One region of the Pseudomonas sp. GW821-FHT02H06 genome, then DNA from elsewhere that is predicted to be linked to it. Evidence: predicted binding sites of a transcription regulator. Region 1 holds the regulator's gene; each other region holds the start of a gene.

Region 1 (6,363 bases):
GAAGTGAGCGCGCGTTTCACCCTCGACGCCGTGCCCGGCAAACAGATGGCCATCGACGCCGACCTCAACGCCGGCCTCATCGACCAGCCCGAAGCCAAACGCCGTCGTCTTGAAGTCGCTCAGGAAGCCGAGTTCTACGGCTCCATGGACGGTGCCAGCAAATTCGTCCGCGGCGACGCCATCGCCGGCCTGCTGATCCTCTTCATCAACCTCATCGGCGGCATGCTGGTGGGCATCCTGCAACACGGCATGAGCTTCGGCGACGCGGGCAAGGTCTACGCGCTGCTGACCATCGGTGACGGTTTGGTGGCGCAATTGCCATCCCTGCTGCTGTCCACCGCCGCCGCGATCATGGTGACCCGTGCTTCCGGTTCGGAAGAAATGGGCAAGCTGGTCGGTCGGCAGATGTTTGCCTCCCACAAGGCGCTCGCCGTATCCGCCGGCATCATGATCGTCATGGGCCTGGTCCCGGGCATGCCGCACTTCTCCTTCATCAGCCTCGGTCTGGTGGCCGCCGGCGGCGCCTACCTGCTGTGGAAGAAAGAGAACCAGGTCAAGCTGGCTGCCGTGCAAGAGGTCAAGCGTCAGCAAGAGCTTTTGCCATCGCCGACCCGCGCGCAGGAATCCAAGGAACTGGGCTGGGACGACGTGACCCCGATCGACATGATTGGCCTGGAAGTCGGCTACCGCCTGATTCCGCTGGTGGACCGCAACCAGGGTGGTCAATTGCTGGCGCGGATCAAGGGCGTGCGCAAGAAGCTCTCTCAGGAGCTGGGCTTTCTCATGCCGACCGTGCACATCCGCGACAACCTCGACCTGGCGCCCAGCGCCTATCGCCTGACCCTGATGGGCGTGACCCTGGCCGAAGCCGAGATCTACCCGGACCGCGAACTGGCCATCAACCCCGGTCAGGTGTTTGGCAGCCTCAACGGCATCACTGCCAAAGACCCGGCGTTTGGCCTGGAGGCCGTGTGGATCGAAATCAGCCAGCGTGCCCAGGCGCAATCCCTCGGTTACACCGTGGTGGACGCCAGCACCGTGGTGGCGACTCACTTGAACCAGATTCTCTACAAACACTCTCATGAATTGATCGGCCACGAGGAAGTCCAGCAATTGATGACCCTGCTGGCCAAGGGATCGCCAAAACTGGCGGAAGAACTGGTCCCGGGCGTGCTGTCGCTGTCGGCGCTGCTGAAGGTGCTGCAGGCGTTGCTTGCCGAACAGGTGCCGGTTCGCGATATCCGCTCCATTGCAGAAGCCATCGCCAACAACGCTGCGCGTAGTCAAGATACCGCCGCGCTGGTGGCTGCCGTACGGGTCGGATTGTCCCGCGCAATCGTCCAAAGCATTGTCGGCATTGAGCCGGAGCTGCCTGTGATCACCCTTGAGCCAAGGTTGGAACAGATATTGCTAAATAGTCTGCAGAAGGCAGGTCAGGGTCAGGAAGAAGGCGTTCTCCTCGAACCGAGCATGGCTGAGAAACTTCAGCGCTCGTTGATCGAAGCGGCGCAGCGTCAGGAGATGCAGGGGCAGCCGGTTATTTTGTTGGTCGCAGGTCCGGTTCGCGCCATGTTGTCCCGCTTTGGACGGTTGGCTGTACCGAATATGCATGTTTTGGCTTACCAGGAAATTCCTGACAATAAGCAAGTCACCATCGTAGCGACTGTCGGGCCTAACGGCTGAGGTAGTGAGTCATGCAAGTTAAGCGTTTTTTCGCCGCCGATATGCGACAAGCCATGAAACTGGTTCGCGATGAGCTGGGCGCTGAAGCCGCCATCATCGGCAACCGGCGGATCGCTGGCGGCGTGGAACTGACCGCCGCCCTGGACTACAAGCTGTCTGCGCTGGCCCCGCGTGTGCCGAACATCGAACTCGAAGACGAGCTGCGCAAGACTCAGTCGCTCATCGTCACTGCTCAGGCTGAGCTGACCCACCGCAGCGAGCTGGACACTGTCGCCAACCGTCAGTTGTTCGCCGGCCTTGCGATGGATGACAGCAAGCAGATCGAACCGACGCTGGAAGAACCGTTTCGCCCGTCCGTCCACGCCGCAGTGGCCGCCGAACGCGCCGAGCGCAACGCCGAGCCGGGCGTTGGCGACCGCGCCTACGAAGCGATGCGTTCCGAATTGAACGGCCTGCGCGAACTGCTGGAAGTCCAGCTGGGCTCGCTGGCCTGGAACCAGCTGCGAGACGGCCGTCCGCAACAGGCCAATCTGTGGCGCCGTCTGCAACGGGTCGGCCTTTCCGGCCCGCTCTCCCGCGACTTGCTGGCGATGGTCCCGGACTCCAACGATCAGGCTCACACCTGGCGCATGCTGCTGGCCCATCTGGCCCGCATGATTGCCACGCCGGACGTCGAGCCACTGGAAGAGGGCGGTGTGATTGCCATGGTCGGCCCTGCCGGCATGGGCAAAACCACCACGCTGGCTAAACTGGCGGCCCGATATGTGTTGAAATACGGCGCGCAAAATATCGCGCTGGTGAGCATGGACAGTTTCCGCATTGGCGCTCAGGAGCAACTGAAAACCCTGGGCCGGATCCTCAATGTACCGGTCACCCACGTCGACCCGGGCCAGTCCCTGGCACAGGCGCTGGAGCCGCTGTTGCGCAAGCGCGTGGTGTTGATCGACACCGCCGGCCTGCAAGCCAGCGATCCGGCCCTGCGTCTGCAACTGGAAACCCTCGCCGGGCGTGGCATCAAGGCGCGCAACTACCTGGTGCTGGCGACAACCAGCCAGAAGCAGGTGCTGTCAGCGGCTTATCACAGTTACAAACGTTGCGGCCTGGCCGGGTGCATCCTGACCAAGCTCGACGAAACGGCCAGCCTGGGCGAAGTGCTCAGCCTGGCCGTGACACACGAACTGCCTGTGGCCTATCTCACCGATGGCCCACGGATACCGGATGATCTGCATTTGCCGCGTCGGCACCAATTGGTGAGCCGGGCTGTCAGCGTGCAGATGCAGGAGGAGCCAAGCGAGGAAGCGATGGCGGATATGTTTGCGGATCTTTATCACAGCACCGGCAAGCGCGCGGGCTAGGTGAAGAAAATGACAGTGGAATTTTCCTGCATCGATGGTCTGCCAGGCATTGTTCAGACACTGAACGTGCAGCCCGACATGTGGCTTAGGTCTAAGCAAGACAAGGTAAACAATTAACATGGGCAGCATGCATCCCGTACAGGTTATCGCGGTGACCGGTGGCAAAGGTGGCGTAGGCAAGACCAACGTTTCAGTGAATCTTTCACTGGCACTGGCCGAGCTGGGACGTCGCGTCATGCTGCTGGACGCCGATCTGGGTCTGGCCAACGTCGACGTATTGTTGGGTCTGACCCCCAAACGCACCCTGGCTGATGTCATCGAAGGGCGGTGCGAGCTGCGCGATGTCTTGCTGCAAGGCCCGGGCGGTGTACGCATCGTGCCGGCGGCATCAGGCACCCAGAGCATGGTCCACCTGACCCCGGCGCAGCATGCCGGGCTGATTCAGGCGTTCAGTGACATTGGCGACAACCTCGATGTGCTGGTCATCGATACCGCCGCCGGCATCGGCGAGTCGGTGGTGAGCTTCGTCCGCGCGGCCCAGGAAGTGCTGCTGGTGGTGTGCGACGAGCCCACATCGATCACCGACGCCTATGCCCTGATCAAACTGCTCAACCGCGATTACGGCATGAACCGCTTCCGCGTCCTGGCCAACATGGCCCAGAGCCCGCAGGAAGGGCGTAACCTCTTCGCCAAGCTGACCAAAGTCACCGACCGTTTTCTCGACGTGGCCCTGCAGTATGTGGGCGCCGTGCCGTACGACGAATGCGTACGCAAGGCCGTGCAGAAACAGCGCGCCGTGTACGAAGCGTTTCCGCGTTCCAAATGTGCCCTGGCGTTCAAGGCCATCGCGCAGAAAGTCGACACCTGGCCGCTCCCGGCGAACCCGCGCGGCCACCTGGAATTTTTCGTAGAACGCCTCGTGCATCAAACCAGCGCAGGGCCCGTCTCATGACAGCAAGTGGCTATCGCATGTACAGCAAATCGTCCAAAGACTCCCAGTATGAGCTGATCGAGCGTTATGCCCCGCTGGTCAAACGAATCGCCTACCACTTGCTGGCGCGTCTGCCGGCAAGCGTGCAGGTCGAGGATTTGATCCAGGCGGGCATGATTGGCTTGCTCGAAGTCTCGACCAAATACGACTCCACCAAAGGGGCCAGCTTCGAGACGTACGCGGGTATTCGTATCCGTGGTGCGATGCTCGACGAAGTGCGCAAGGGGGATTGGGCGCCGCGCTCGGTCCACCGCAACACGCGCATGGTCAGTGACGCGATTCGTGCAATCGAAGCAAAAACCGGCCGTGACGCTAAAGATCACGAGGTTGCTGCCGAACTTGAAATGAGTCTCGACGATTACTACGGGATTTTGAACGATACCCTGGGCAGCCGCCTGTTCAGTTTCGACGACCTGTTGCAGGACGGCGAACACGAAGGGCTGCACGAGGACGGCGCGAGCCAGTCCCTCGAACCGTCGCGGGATCTGGAAGACGAGCGCTTCCAGGCTGCGCTGGCCGAGGCCATTGCCAACTTGCCCGAACGTGAACGCCTGGTGTTGTCGCTGTACTACGACGAAGAGCTGAACCTCAAGGAAATCGGTGAGGTCCTGGGGGTCAGCGAGTCGCGGGTCAGCCAGTTGCACAGTCAATGCGCGGCGCGGTTGCGCGGTCGTCTTGGCGAGTGGCGCGCACGTTCGTGAATCAGGCGCAGGCCGCGAGGCCTGCGTGTTGCGTGTAAGACCGGCTGTGCAAGACGTGAGCGGGAAGCAAATGAGACACGGCAGGAGTCGGTCGAACCGGGTCGTAGATGATCCGGTTTCGCTGCGCTTGTTCCGGTCGATTCAACCCCCTCTTGATGTTCGGCGCAGCCGGTATTGATTGAACGCGCGTTCAGGTGCTGAACGCGTTAAAGACTGCTTGGAGGTCGAATTGGACAAGAACATGAAAATCCTCATCGTTGATGACTTCTCAACGATGCGGCGGATCATAAAAAACCTGTTGCGTGACCTTGGGTTCACCAACACGGCCGAAGCAGATGACGGACTCACCGCATTGCCGATGCTGCAAAGCGGCGCTTTTGACTTCCTCGTCACTGACTGGAACATGCCGGGCATGTCCGGCATCGACCTGTTGCGTCAGGTGCGTGCCGACGAGCGTCTGCGCAGCCTGCCGGTGCTGATGGTCACTGCCGAAGCCAAGCGCGAGCAGATCATCGAAGCCGCTCAGGCCGGTGTGAACGGCTACGTGGTGAAGCCGTTCACCGCGCAAGTGCTCAAAGAAAAAATCGAAAAGATATTCGAGCGCGTCAATAGCTGATGTCCGCTGCGAGGGCGCTATGGATTCCAAAGATTCGACAATGGGTGACTTTGAGTCAACCCTGAAGAAACACGCACAAGAGCTGGTCGCGAGCCTTGAAAAGGGCAAGTTCGGCGACGCTGTGCAACTGATCCATGAGCTTAACCAGACCCGCGACCGCGGCCTGTATCAGGAAGTCGGCAAACTGACGCGCGAGCTGCACAGCGCGATCGTCAACTTCCAGATCGACCCGAACATGCCGCAGGCCGAGGAGGTCTCCCAGATCACCGACGCCACCGAGCGGCTGTCGTACGTCGTCAGGCTGACTGAAAACGCGGCGAACCGGACCATGGATCTGGTAGAGCTGAGCACGCCGTTGATGCACGGGCTCACTGAAGACGCCAAGTCGTTGAGCGCCGATTGGGGACGCTTCATGCGCCGCGAGATCAGCGCCGAAGAGTTTCGTGATCTGGCCCGCCGCGTCGATGTGTTCCTGACCCGCAGCGAGAAGGAGACCACCGAGGTCTCTGCGCACCTGAACGACATCCTGCTGGCTCAGGATTACCAGGACCTCACCGGTCAGGTGATCAAGCGCGTGACCACGCTGGTCACGGAAGTCGAGCGCAATCTGCTCAAGCTGGTGCTCATGGCGAGCCAGGTGGACCGCTTCGCGGGCATCGAGCACGACCAGGAAATGTTCCGTCAGCAAAAAGAACAAGAAAAACTTCACTCCAAGGGTGAAGGTCCGCAGATTCATGCCGATAAACGTGAAGACGTTGTATCCGGACAGGATGATGTTGACGATCTGCTATCCAGCCTCGGATTCTGATTCGGTCATTCTGTCTCGGACTTCAGGTTTTCTGTGAAAGTGGCTGCTGGACCCGCGCGCCAATGCTTCGACGAAAGCAATGCGCGCAGGCCGTCAGTGCAGCCTCCGGATCGGTTTGACGGTTAATTTTAGGAGCACCCCCCAATGAGCTTCGGCGCCGATGAAGAAATCCTTCAGGATTTTCTGGTAGAGGCCGGCGAGATTCTCGA
Region 2 (6,363 bases), on a different contig from region 1:
CACACGTCTTGTGCGGCCCACCTGATTAGCATCTCTCCCGTCTTCGGTTATGCTCCCCCCATGTTGCCTATGACCGGAGCCTTCATGACCGCTGCCCGCTTGCTCGTCCCGCTCAGCCTCACCCTGCTTGCCGCTTGCGTCCAGGCGCCAAAACAGATCGTCTCCCTGGACGATCAGCAAGACTGTCCCCTTTCTCTCAAAACCGGCCAGACCCTCATGCTGATGCTGCCCAGCAATCCCACGACCGGGCACCGCTGGCTGATGCAAAACCCTGCGCCGTCCATCCTGAGCAGCCTGGGACCCGAGGTGTTCAATGCCTCCAAAGACGTAGGTTTGGTCGGTGAAGGCGGTCAGTCAGTCTGGCGCTACCGAGCCGCCAATCCGGGCACGGGTCACCTGATGATGGTCTACCAACAACCCTGGGCGCCGGAAGTGGCGCCAGCGCGCACCTTCGACTGCGTCATTACAGTGAACTGATCGCCCGCCCATTCCACGGCCGCCCGCAGGAAAATCCTTGCAGGCGAAGGGCTGATCAGTCGCTGAGCACTGGCATGAACCTCTGTCACTCGGCCAGTAATTGCGCAGCGTCGAAGCCCATGCGCAAGTTGCCCCAATGACGGCCTTCGAAGAAGAACGGCACGTCAATTTCGGTCATGATTTCGCCGGTGTCGCGCAGGTAGGTTTGCAGCAGGAAGCGCTGTTGGTTAGCGGCTGCGCGCAGGCCGATGGGGTCAGCGAACATGCGCTTGTTCCGGCACACCGGTAGGTCGATAGCTCGGTCGCCCGTAGGTTTTTTCGACACCCAGCTGTTGTTCACCGGGCAGTAACCCTTGCTGTCGACGATGAAGGTGACCTTTCCGCCCCGCGTGCCTTTGGTGAGCGCGTCGCACTCTTCCTGACAGATCTGCGCAAAGCGTTCGGTGTAGCTGGTCGTGTATTGCTTGGGATCAGTCCCGGGAATCAATTTGTAGTTCTGATCGAACAGGTTGACGCCCTCACGTTGCAGCGCCGCCAGACGCACCTGGAGCCGATCGCGGCAATGACTGGCGCGGGTAATGCCAGCGTCCAGCGCGCCATGCCCGAGAACAAACCGGCCCAGCAGCGCCTGAACCTTTTCCGCCACGCCCGAGAGGTCTCGGGTGGCCGTGGCCGAATGCTGCATGCGCTGGTCGATGGACTGGCTGTCCGCATGAATCTGCGTGACGCGGTCGTTGATGCCGGTGTTGCTGTCGGCAGACTGCTGGATGTGCGAGGCGATGTCCTCAAGCTTCGTGTGAGTGGATTCGAAGTCGCCGATCATGCTCTCGAAATGCCCAGACGCGCGCTCAACCACTTTCTGGGTCTCCCGGGCGCTGTGGCTGATCTGGGTGGTTTGCTCGTGGGTCGAGCTCACCTCCAGCAACATGGCGTCGATGTTCTGGGAAATGTCCTCGGTGGCGCGGCTGACGTTCTGGGCGAGGGTCCGGACTTCGTCGGCAACCACTGCGAAACCACGCCCGCTCTCCCCTGCACGCGCCGCCTCGATCGCCGCGTTGAGCGCCAGAAGATTGGTCTGGGAGGAGATTTGTTGAATCAATCCGACAATGGATTTGATGCTCGACGAACGTTGGTTCAGCGCCGAAACCAGGGTGCCGAACTCATTCAGGCTGCTGGAAATCTCACTGATGTTGCCGGTCACTTCCAGCAGTTCAGTGTAGGAGTCGCGGGCCATGCTGAGGTTCTGCGCGGTGGTCCCGGAAATGCCCTGAGTCTGCCGGGACACTTCGGCAATCCGACCCACTGCGTCGTTGCTCTGCTCCATGACTTCCTTGGCGAAGCGCGCCTGATGGGTCGCGCTGTCGCTGGAATCGCTGATGTTTTTCAGCGAGCGCGCGGACTCCACGGCAATGTGCACGGTCAACGCCTGAACGCTGCTGATGATCTCCCGCTGTTTGGCCAGAAACCGGTTGCAGGTACTCGCCAGCACGCGAATTTCATCGTGGGTCAACAGCGGCAAGTCCTTGGACAGGTCGCCCTCGCCGTTGGCAATGCCTTCCAGCGCCAAGCTCATCTGGGTCACCGGCCGCACGATCAAGTGCCGGAAATACCAGACCATGAAGCTGACCAGACACAGGGTAAACAGCGTGCTGCCCAGAATGGCGTTGCTCAGCACATCGAGTTTCCCCTCGATCATGCTTAGCGTCTCCGCCGGCAACTGCGCGCTGCGCAACTGCAGAAGAATGTCCGCGCGCAGGCTCACGGCCACCCAGTACACCACGGCGCTCACCACCACGATCAGAAACAGGCTCGACAGCTTCTTGGTCAAAGAATTGAAAAACTGCCTTTCGATGGACTCGTACAACGCCTTGAACGCATGCATGCCACGGTTCCCTGTGCCAGTAATGAAATGAGTTGCGAATTAAGGTGTTTCGACTGCCGGGGGGAAAGCTTTAACGCTGCGGGGGGAAGGCACCCGGTCATGGCCAGCGTTGCAGCCAACACCGACGAATGGACTAAATGACATTGATTCTCAATTTTAACTTGCCGATAATGAGAACCACCACCATTTGTTACATTCGCCGGAGCGTTGCCCGCCATGCGTTACTCGATCCCCTTTTGCCCAAAGGCCCTTTCGTTAATCGCCCTGAGCGTGCTCAACACAGCGAATGCCGAAGAGACAGCGCTCAGCCTGCCGGCCACTGACGTGACGTCAACCGCCACCTACGGCGACACCGGCAACCCGCAGGGCTACCAAGGCAAGCCCAGCAGCACCACCACCCGGCTGGACCTGACCAACCAGGAAACGCCCCAGGGTGTGACCAACATCAAACGCGAGCAAATGGATGACTTCAAGCTCAACAGCATCCGCGATGTGTTGACCAGCACCCCCGGCGTCAACGTGCAGAAAGTCGAAACAGACCGCACCTACTTCACCGCGCGCGGTTTCGACATCAACAACTTCCAGTACGACGGCACGGCGATGCCGATGACCAATGGGTTGCTGGTGGGCGATATCGACCTGGCGCCCTACGAACAGGTCGATATCGTTCACGGCGCCAACGGCTTGATGTCCGGGGCCGGCAACCCCTCGGCCACGGTCAACTTCATCCGCAAACGCCCGACCTACGATCCCCAGGCAAAGATTGACGTGACAGCCGGTTCCTGGGACAAACGCCGGGTGGACATCGACGTCTCCGGCCCCCTGACCGACTCGGGCAACGTGCGGGGGCGCGTCATCTACGCCAACGAAAACGGCAACTCATACCTTGATCGCTACTCCCGCGAGAAGAACATCTTCAGCGGTCTGCTGGCATTCGACCTGAGCGACAGCGACACGCTGACCCTTGGTTACGAGGACCAGAAGACCAACGCCAATGGCTCAAGCTGGGGCGCACTGCCGTTGGTCGATGGCAATGGCAACGCCATTCATTACAGCAGCACCCATTCCAATATTTCCCAGCCGTGGGTGCATTGGGACGTTCACACGCAACGTGCGTTTGCCGAGTGGGAACACACCTTCGCCAACGACTGGAAGTCGAAGCTGACCGTCGCCGGCGCCGAGCACCGCGAAGACACCGAGATGTTCTACATGTACGGCGACAGCACTTCACCCACCGGTTACACCGGACTGGGCTCCAAGTACAAAGACAAGAACCTCGAACTCAGTGGAGATTACTCGCTGAGCGGGCCCTTCATGCTCGGCGGTCGGGAACATCAACTCACGCTGGGGGCGAACGCTGCACGCCAGCGCAACCGCGAATCCTCGCAGTACGGTGACGTCCTCAACTACTCGCCTGTGACGCTTGAAGATGCGCTGCATGGCTACCTGCCGCAGCCGAATTACGTCGCTGCGTTACCCGCTGCGACCTCGAACTACACCGATCGCCAGAAGAGCGTTTACGCCGGCGCGCGTTTCAGCCTGACCGACGATCTGCATGTGATCACCGGCGCCCGCATGCTCAGCGCGGACAGCAATGGCGACAACTACGGCTCCGCGCGAGAGGTGCGCATTCACGGCAAAGTCACGCCGTATGCCGGTATCGTCTACGACCTGACCCCCGAATACGCGCTGTACGCCAGTTACACCGAAGTCTTTAATCCGCAGTATTACCTCGACGGCCAAGGCCGGGTGCTCGATCCGCTTGAAGGCAAAAGCTACGAGGCGGGCATCAAAGGTCAGTTGCTGGACAAGAAGCTCAACGTCAGCGCAGCGGTGTTCCATGCCAAGCAAGACAACGTGCCGGGCAGTTCGACCTATGACGCCAACCTGGGCGGCTATGTCTACGAGGCGATGTCCTACGACAGCAGCGGCCTGGAGCTGGAAGCGTCGGGCGAAGTGGCGCCGGGGCTGCAAGTCAACGGCGGGTACACCTACGTCTATATCACTGACGACAACGACAGCCGTGCGCGCAAGTTCATCCCGCGCCACGCCCTGACGTCGTCGATGACCTACCAGTTGCCGACGGCGCCGAAGGTCAAGGTCGGCGGCAGCCTGAGCTGGCAGAGCAAGACTCAGAACGACGACTCGCCCGCGGCCCGCCAGGACGCCTACGCGCTCATCGGGCTGATGACCCGCTACGACATCGATCAGCACTGGAGCACCCAGCTCAACCTCAACAACCTGACCAACGAGAAATACCAACAGAGCCTGCGCTACAACCAGAGCAACTTCGGGGATCCACGCAACTTCACCGCGTCGGTGAGCTGGAGATACTGAGTTCACTGCTCATGTATCGGCCGCGTGCGGGCAATCGGACGCGGCTTTTTTATGGGCGGACCAGACGTCAGCACACGAGCGATGAGATGAGGTTCCAGCCGAGGGACGGAATTGGCTAAAATGCCGCACTTTTCGCCTTGTCCCCCGGAATCGCCGTGAGCCCAGAACCCGACCGCCTATTCGCCCAGCCGCTGCCCCAGGTGCCCGACTTCGCCTTCAACGAAGACGTGGTGCGGGTGTTCCCGGACATGATCAAGCGCTCGGTGCCGGGCTATCCGACCATCGTCGAAAACCTCGGCGTGCTCGCGGCGCAATTCGCCCAGCCCCACAGCGTGCTCTATGACCTGGGCAGTTCACTGGGCGCCGTCACTCAGGCATTGCGTCGGCATGTGCGCACTGAAGATTGCCGGGTGATCGCCATCGACAACTCGTCGGCCATGGTCGAACGCTGCCGCGAGTACCTCAACGCTCAGGACTCGATGTATCAGGAGCTGCTGCCGGTGGAGGTGATCGACGGTGATATCTTGAATCTCGAGTTTCAGCCCGCCTCGGTGGTCGCGCTGAACTTCACCCTGCAATTCATCGCGCCGGAACAACGCCTCGCTCTGCTGACGCGTATCCGCCAGTCGCTGCTGCCCGGCGGCGCGCTGATCGTGTCGGAGAAGCTGCGCTTTGATGACACCGAAGAGCACGCGCTGCTCACCGATCTGCACGTGGCCTTCAAACGCGCCAACGGTTACAGCGAGCTGGAGATCGCGCAGAAACGCAGCGCCATCGAAAACGTGATGAAACCCGACAGCCTTGAGCAACACCGCGAACGCCTGCTGGCCGCCGGTTTCAGCAAAGTCGTGCCCTGGTTCCAATGCCTTAATTTCGCCTCGTTGATTGCCCTGCCATGATTGATCTCGCTCCCCTGGTCCGCCGTCTGGCGGGCACGCCACTGTATACCTGGGCCCAAGGCCTGCAGGCGCAACTCGACGCGAAGATGGAAAAGGGTCACGGCGACCTGGAGCGCTGGCAAGGCGCGCTGAATGCCTTGCCTGATCTGACGCCAAGCCGCATCGAGCTGAAGAACGATTTCATCCTCGACGCCGACTGCGATGACGCCACCCGCGAGCAGACCCGCGCTGCGCTGATCGGCCTGTCACCATGGCGCAAAGGCCCTTTTGATGTGTTCGGCGTGCACGTCGACACCGAATGGCGCTCGGACTGGAAATGGTCGCGGGTGTCGCCGCACCTTGATCTGAAAGGCAAGCGCGTTCTGGACGTGGGCTGCGGCAACGGTTATTACCAGTGGCGCATGCTGGGCGCAGGCGCCGACAGCGTGATTGGCGTCGATCCCAACTGGCTGTTCTTCTGCCAGTTCCAGGCCATGCAGCGCTATCTGCCGGACCTGCCGGCGTGGCACCTGCCGTTCACCCTGGAAGATCTGCCGGCGCGGCTCGAAGGATTCGACACGGTGTTTTCCATGGGCGTGCTCTATCACCGCAAATCGCCCATCGATCACCTTCTGGCGCTGAAGGACTGCCTGGTCAAAGGCGGAGAGCTGGTGCTGGAAACCATGGTGGTGGAAGGCGACGCGAATCAGGTGCTGGTGCCGGAAGACCGCTACTCGCAGATGCGCAACGTGTGGTTTCTGCCGTCAGTGCCCGCGCTGGAACTGTGGC
Region 3 (6,363 bases), on a different contig from region 1:
AATGGGTCGCCGATTTTCTCGACAACGGTCTTGTCCAGTTCGGTTTCTGCACCGCTGATGGTCAACTCGATGTCCTTGCCCAGCTCCTGGCTGATGTCGCGCACCACGCGGCGGAAGCGGTTGAACGTGTCGCCGATGGGGATCATGCGCAGGTGCAGTGCGCCATCAAGAATCTCCTCCACCAGTCCTGAAACCGTCGAGGTCGCCTCTTGCAGCGGGTCGTTCTGACAGGAACGTGCCAACAGGCTGGCACCGGCGCTCGCGATCACCAGTTCGCCGACCAGGTTAATCAGCTCGTCGAGCTTGTCCGCATTGACGCGCACGTAGTTGCCGTCCCGGGCTTTCGGCTCACTGGCCGCCGGTAACCGCTGCACCGAAGCCGTCAATGGGCCCTGCTCTGCCTGGGCAACCAGTTCGCTGCCGATGGACACCGCACCGAGTGACGCCTCATCGATGGCCTGGATGCGCACTTCACAGTCGTCACGCACAAAGTCGAAGACTTCGTTGAGGGTGGCGTGGCTGGCCGTTGAGCGCAGCTCAATCTCGAATCCCAAGTAGCAGCTTTCCGGGTCCCAGCTGTCCAGTGCCGGAATAGTGTCGGTGAGGGTCGTGACTTGGGTTATGTGCCCCAGGGTTTCCAGGTAGCGCAGGAACGACAGCGGGTCCATGCCATTGCGAAACACGTCCACACCGAAGCGCAGGGAGATATGCCAGAGCACCTCGGCTGACGTGTCGGCAGAGCCGGTTTCGGTGTTTTGAACGCCGGTGTCGGGGGTACTGTGCGGGGCCTGATAGGCGCTCAACGCCTCGCGCAATGCTGCTTCACGCTCCAGGGCCGCAGGCTGGAGCGTTTCGCCACGGCTGGCGACGACATTGATCAACTCCAGCATATGATCGCCGCACTTGAGGAGCACCGCGATCAGCCCGGTGTCGACTGCCACACTGCCGTCGCGCAGACGGTCGAGTACGTCCTCGACGATGTGCGTGAAGCTGACGACGGGGTTCAGGCCGAACAGACCGGCGGAACCCTTGATGGTGTGCGCGGCACGAAAAATCGCGCCGATGGCATCCTGGTCAGCGGGCTCCGTTTCCAACTGCAGCAGGGATTGCTCCATGACCTGCAGCAGTTCGTGCGCCTCGACAATGAATGTCTGCAATGCCTGGTCGAGATTGATGCTCACCTGGACCTTCCTTGTCTATCAATGAACGTGCAATGAACGTGGCTGAGACTGGCGTGGCGGGCGCTGGCTATGAGGCCGCTTTGCGACACAGCTCAAGGGCCTGCGTGACCGCCACGCTCTGGCCGGTGACGCTTAACGCGGTGCCGGCGTTGTTGGCTTCACGCTGGATGACCGCGAGCAACTGCAGCCCCGCTCCATCCATTTCGGTGACCTGCGAGAGGTCGAGCTTCAGGCGTGGCGCCCCACCCATCTGCGGCAATAGCGCGCCCGCCAGTTCGGCGACGGAGTAGATCGTGAGCTCGCCGTCAATGCTGACGCAGGTGCTGTCGTCGAGTGTTTCGATGGTGATCGGCATCGCAGACTCCCTCGCGCAAGGATTCAGGGCAGGATGAGTTTCGACACCGCTGCCAGCATCTGCGCGGGCTGGAACGGCTTGACCACCCACGCCTTGGCACCCGCCGCCTGGCCCTCGGCCTTCTTCGACTCCTGGGATTCGGTGGTCAGCATGATGATCGGGGTGAACTTGTAGCTGGCCAGTTTCTTGACCTCCTTGACGAAGGTGATGCCGTCCATGTTGGGCATGTTCACGTCGCTGATGATCAGGTGCACTTTCTGCCCGGTGAGCTTGCCCAGCGCATCCTTGCCGTCGCACGCCTCGATCACGTCGTAACCGGCGCTTTTCAAGGCAATGCCTACCACTTGCCGCACGCTGCTGGAGTCGTCGACCACTAATACATTCTTCGCCATGAGGGGGCTCCTAAAAGAAGGTGATGTCTTGAGAGTTCTGCTGCACGGGCGTCTCTCCACGGTGGGTGCGCCGCTGCTCGTCAGTGGCGTAAGTGGCGTCCATGCGCGCCAACCACTGGCGGGCATCGATGGACTTCGCCTGCTCCGGGGTCTCGCTGGCCTGGAGCAGGTGGCCATGCAAGTCGTCCATGTTGTCGCGCACGTGGCTGAGGATCTGGCTCACACGGTCCTGGAATTGCAGGTCGACCAGCACCTCGGTCATCTCGTCACCAATGCCCCGGCTTTCCTGCTTGAGCAGGTCCGCGGATTCGGCCAGGCGGCCGGTGATGTTATGAAAACGTTCGAGGACGACTTGAATACTGTTCTCTGACGCGGCCACCGATTGACTGTCCTGATCGGCGCTGCTGGAGGCGGCGTGCACCAATTGGGTGATGCCGTTATTGATGATGTCGACCTTGGCCGACATCTGCTGGCCGGTCTCGCTGGATTTGCTCGACAGGCTGCGCACCGCGTCGGCCACCACGGCAAAGCCGCGACCGGCTTCACCCGCACGGGCCGCTTCAATGGCGGCGTTGAGTGCCAGCAGGTTGGTCTGCGCGGCAATCGCCGCCACGTCGGCGGCCATGGTGCGCAGTTCGCCGGTATACGCGGTGAGACCGCGTACTTGGGCCAAGGTCTGGTCACGGCTGGTTTGAGCGGCTTTGAGCGAGTTGATCACCTGGCTCAAATCGCTTTCGCTGAGGGACAGCACTTCAAGCGCCCCGTCCGCGGTTTGCCCGTCGAGTTCGCCGGCGGCGCGCTGGGAAGCCTGAACCGTTTCCTGCAACCGCGCTGCGATTCCGATGAAGCGATTGGTCAGATTCACAATCGCTTCTTCGGTCTGATGCCGTGAGCTTTCCACCTGCCGGGCCCAGATCGGCATGGCGCCCAGCAACACCTCATCGAGTTGTACCCGCGAGGCCACGCTGTGGCTCGCCGCATCCGCCTCTGACTGCTCCGCTTGTGCCCGGGCAGTGGCTCGCAGCACCACGTCACGTTGGGAAACAGCACTCCACACCCCCGCGCCGAGGCCGATCAGAACCAGTGCCGCGCACGCGATGAGGTTGGGGAGAGAGGTTGATTGGAACAGTATCCAGGCCACGGCGGGCACGACCGGAACGAGGGTGAACCCGAGAAAGCGCCGAGAGCGGAGAACGGAAATGGGGCTGGATTGACGCTGGGTCATGGGTTCGATCCTTGAACAATGTTGCGTATGTAACTGACATCACGGTTATCTGCCCAGCGCGTCACAACTTGAGTTACCCGCCCTGCCTTCCGTCTGGTTTATGACTATCGCGTTACGGCGCAGGATGCTTGCCTTTCGCGACAACGCCGGGCCTCGCATAGAAGCTCCCCGGCGTTGCGGCCAGACACTTGGCGAAGGTCGTCTTATCGACACCGGGAAGACCAGCCAAGACAATGAGCATCTGATACTCCCCAGAGAATGTGCTGTTCAAAGGAGGCGGATTTAGTCATACGAGGTATCTCAGCGCCGCAAGGCGGGGGCAAGATCGATAAATCAGACGCTTTGAGTCCAACATTTTGAGTTGAACCACCCATGCACATCCGCGCCGTTTTGTTCGACCTCGACAACACGCTGGTCCATCGCCGGCAAAGCATCGATGCCTACGCGGAAGTGTTTGTGCGCGAGTATGCATCGCACCTTGGCAGCCATGATCTTGCGCTGATCGCCGACCTGATTGCAGCTCAGGACAACGGCGGTTATCTATCAGCGGACAGTCCTCACCCCACTATCAGAATGGCTGTCGCATCAGCGCTGGTTGAACGCCTGCAATGGCGGCTACCGGTGGACGTGGCAGAGCTGGCAGCGCATTGGGTCGAGCTGTTCCCGGCGCAAACCGTCGAGATGCCGGGCGCTCGGACGCTGATCGACACGCTGCTGGGACACGGCATCACCGTCGGTATCATTTCCAACGGCACCCAGCGATCACGCGAGCGCACAGTCGCTCGCCTCCCCTTTGCACGGCACGTCACGCATCTGGTGAGCTCCGAGGCAGCAGGCTGGCGAAAACCCGATCCGCGGATTTTTCTGCAGGCGGCTCAACTGCTGGGGCTCGATGCAGGCGAATGCATGTACGTGGGCGATCATCCGATCAACGACGTCAAAGGCGCTGAATCCGCTGGCATGAAGGCAGTGTGGTTAAGCGGGTTTCACCCCTGGCCGCAGTCGGAAGCGGCGCCCGTCACTACCGTGAATGCATTGGAGGATGTTCTGCCGCTGCTTGAGCAGGCAAACAGCAGCGGTAGATTCACCCGCGCAGACTCGCCCTGATCGGTTTTTTCAAGCAGAGCTCGCTGCCAAAGCTGCCCCACCCAGGAACTCCACATGACACTGACTGCCTCCGGCCTCATCGATATCGCCCTCTCCAACCCGATCAACGCCCAACTGGTCGAGCGGCTGCCGTCCCTGGGGCTCAACCAGACCCTGCTCACCGCAGGCTGCCTGTTTCAGGCGGTCTGGAATCGGCTATCCGACCGTCCCGCCGAATGGGGCGTGAATGATTACGACGTGTTCTATTTCGATGAGGACCTCTCATGGGAGGCAGAGAACCGCGTCATTGTCGCGGCGCAGGCGCTTTTTCAGGATCTGGACGTCAAAGTGGAGCTGCGCAATCAGGCGCGCGTGCACCTGTGGTTTGCAGACCGGTTTGGCACTGACTACCCGCCGCTCCAGTCCGCGAAAGAAGGCATTGACCGCTTCCTCATCTGCTCGACCTGCGTCGGATTGCACATCGACACGGGCGAGCTCTACGCGCCCCATGGCCTGGATGAGCTCGAACCGGGGGTTTTGCGTATGAACCCGAACTTCCCGCAACCGGCGCAGTTCCGCAAAAAGGCGCAGGACTATCAGGCACGCTGGGACTGGTTGCGCGTGGTTGAGTCCGAGCCAGATTCCGGTCTCTAAAACGGTTCTGGAGACCCACGCCAGCGCATTGAATTGACGCCAGACTTGAGTAAAGCAAACCCCTTTAAAAAGGATGGCGTCAAATTACCGACTGCCAAACGACACCTAAATCAACACGACGCCTAAAAGCGTCATATTCCCGACGAAATGCATCTCCGCCGCATTGCCTTCTGCCATCCCCTCCCCTCAAAATCGCCGCACACCCGCTGTCCCGCGCCGTGATTTGCCAAAAAGGAATGAGAGCAATGAAGAGCATCTTTGTGGTTGTAATGACTATGTGTTCCGGTGGGGAAGGATGTCTGGACGAGAGCCAGCCGACGGCGTATTCGACCCGCGCAGAATGCATGGAGAGCGTTGCCGTGATGCCGACCAGAAAGGGCATCAAATACCGCTGTTCATCGGTGCCCCAGGTGCTGATCACCCAGCAGCGCCGCGCGACCCAGAATCACCTGGTGACCAACTCCGCCGAAGCGTCTGTCCGCCCTTGAGCGACAACGCCGGGTCAGGGGTAAACCCCGCCCGGCGCAGTGCATTTACATAGCCGGCTGATTCAGCCCGCCGCCACCACTGTGATTTCCACCAGCAAATCCGGCGCCGCCAGGCGTGATTCCACGGTGGCCCGCGCGGGTGCGTGCCCCTCCGGCGCCCAGGCGTCCCACACTTCATTCATGCCGGCGAAATTTGCCGCGATATCCGACAGCCAGACCTGCGCGGTGAGAATCCGTGTTTTATCGAGGCCGGCCTTGGCCAGGTAGTTGTCGATCTTCTCCAGCACTTGCGCCGTTTGCCCCTTGATGTCCAACGTGCGATCAGTTGCGGTCTGGCCGCCGAGGAAGGTAAAGCCGTTGCACTGCACGACGCGGCTCATGCGTTGGTTTGTTTCGATGCGATTGATTTCCAGCATGTGAACTCCTGATGGGAGGGAGGGTATTAAGGGTTATCGAGCGACTAAAGAGGCGCCGCTCGGAATATCGAAATGTGGCGTTTTACAACGGGCGTCATCAAACCGGCCGATGTCGAACGCCTCCAGCGAAATGTCCGAATGCTCGCCGAGGATCTGCTGCGCCAGGCGCTTGCCGGTGCCGGGGCCCATCTGGAAACCGCTGCCGCAGAAGCCGAAGGAATAACTGAGATGGCTGGCCTTGCGGCTCGCGCCGATCACCGGCAAATCATCCGCGGTAAACGCTTCGACGCCGGCCCAGACGCGATTGACGCCCAGGTGCTTGAGATGGGGAAACAGGTCGGTGACGGTCCTCGCGCTGATGCCAAGGCGTGCCAGGTCCACTTCGCCGTGGCGCGCCGGGAAATCCACGCTGCCAATCAGTTTGCCGCCGATCACCACCGTGCCATTGGCGAACTGCTTAAATGACAGCGAGCGACCGGTTGCTCCCAGCACCGGCGCGCAAAACGGCGCGACGCGGTGGGTCACCATCAGCATCAGGCCTTCGGGATGGGCCGGCACCGATTCGC

The links. Region 1 encodes FliA, which starts transcription of late flagellar genes. Its sites were predicted from a motif close to CTAAAGTTTNNNNNNNNNNNGCCGNTAA; they were not measured.
Region 2: the regulator FliA is predicted to act here: its motif matches at 2,406-2,433, upstream of AC07VF_RS02495 (methyl-accepting chemotaxis protein).
Region 3: the regulator FliA is predicted to act here: its motif matches at 3,199-3,226, upstream of AC07VF_RS05585 (methyl-accepting chemotaxis protein).

The regions. Positions count from the first base shown of each region.
Region 1 covers NZ_JBWKVD010000017.1:127,918-134,280, reverse strand. Annotated here, with positions in the region: partial or broken gene AC07VF_RS22595 (flagellar biosynthesis protein FlhA) at 1-1,683, shown strand, start outside; gene flhF (flagellar biosynthesis GTPase FlhF) at 1,695-3,038, shown strand; gene fleN (flagellar synthesis regulator FleN) at 3,157-3,990, shown strand; gene fliA (RNA polymerase sigma factor FliA) at 3,987-4,730, shown strand; gene AC07VF_RS22575 (chemotaxis response regulator CheY) at 4,972-5,346, shown strand; gene AC07VF_RS22570 (protein phosphatase CheZ) at 5,366-6,154, shown strand; gene AC07VF_RS22565 (chemotaxis protein CheA) at 6,299-6,363, shown strand, end outside.
Region 2 covers NZ_JBWKVD010000001.1:531,868-538,230, forward strand. Annotated here, with positions in the region: gene AC07VF_RS02490 (protease inhibitor I42 family protein) at 85-477, shown strand; gene AC07VF_RS02495 (methyl-accepting chemotaxis protein) at 563-2,359, opposite strand; gene AC07VF_RS02500 (TonB-dependent siderophore receptor) at 2,576-4,696, shown strand; gene cmoA (carboxy-S-adenosyl-L-methionine synthase CmoA) at 4,852-5,595, shown strand; gene cmoB (tRNA 5-methoxyuridine(34)/uridine 5-oxyacetic acid(34) synthase CmoB) at 5,592-6,363, shown strand, end outside.
Region 3 covers NZ_JBWKVD010000002.1:542,761-549,123, forward strand. Annotated here, with positions in the region: gene AC07VF_RS05570 (chemotaxis protein CheA) at 1-1,181, opposite strand, end outside; gene AC07VF_RS05575 (STAS domain-containing protein) at 1,249-1,536, opposite strand; gene AC07VF_RS05580 (response regulator) at 1,560-1,928, opposite strand; gene AC07VF_RS05585 (methyl-accepting chemotaxis protein) at 1,939-3,153, opposite strand; gene AC07VF_RS05590 (HAD family hydrolase) at 3,526-4,260, shown strand; gene AC07VF_RS05595 (nucleotidyltransferase family protein) at 4,315-4,893, shown strand; gene AC07VF_RS05600 (hypothetical protein) at 5,139-5,381, shown strand; gene AC07VF_RS05605 (RidA family protein) at 5,444-5,794, opposite strand; gene AC07VF_RS05610 (NAD(P)/FAD-dependent oxidoreductase) at 5,831-6,363, opposite strand, start outside.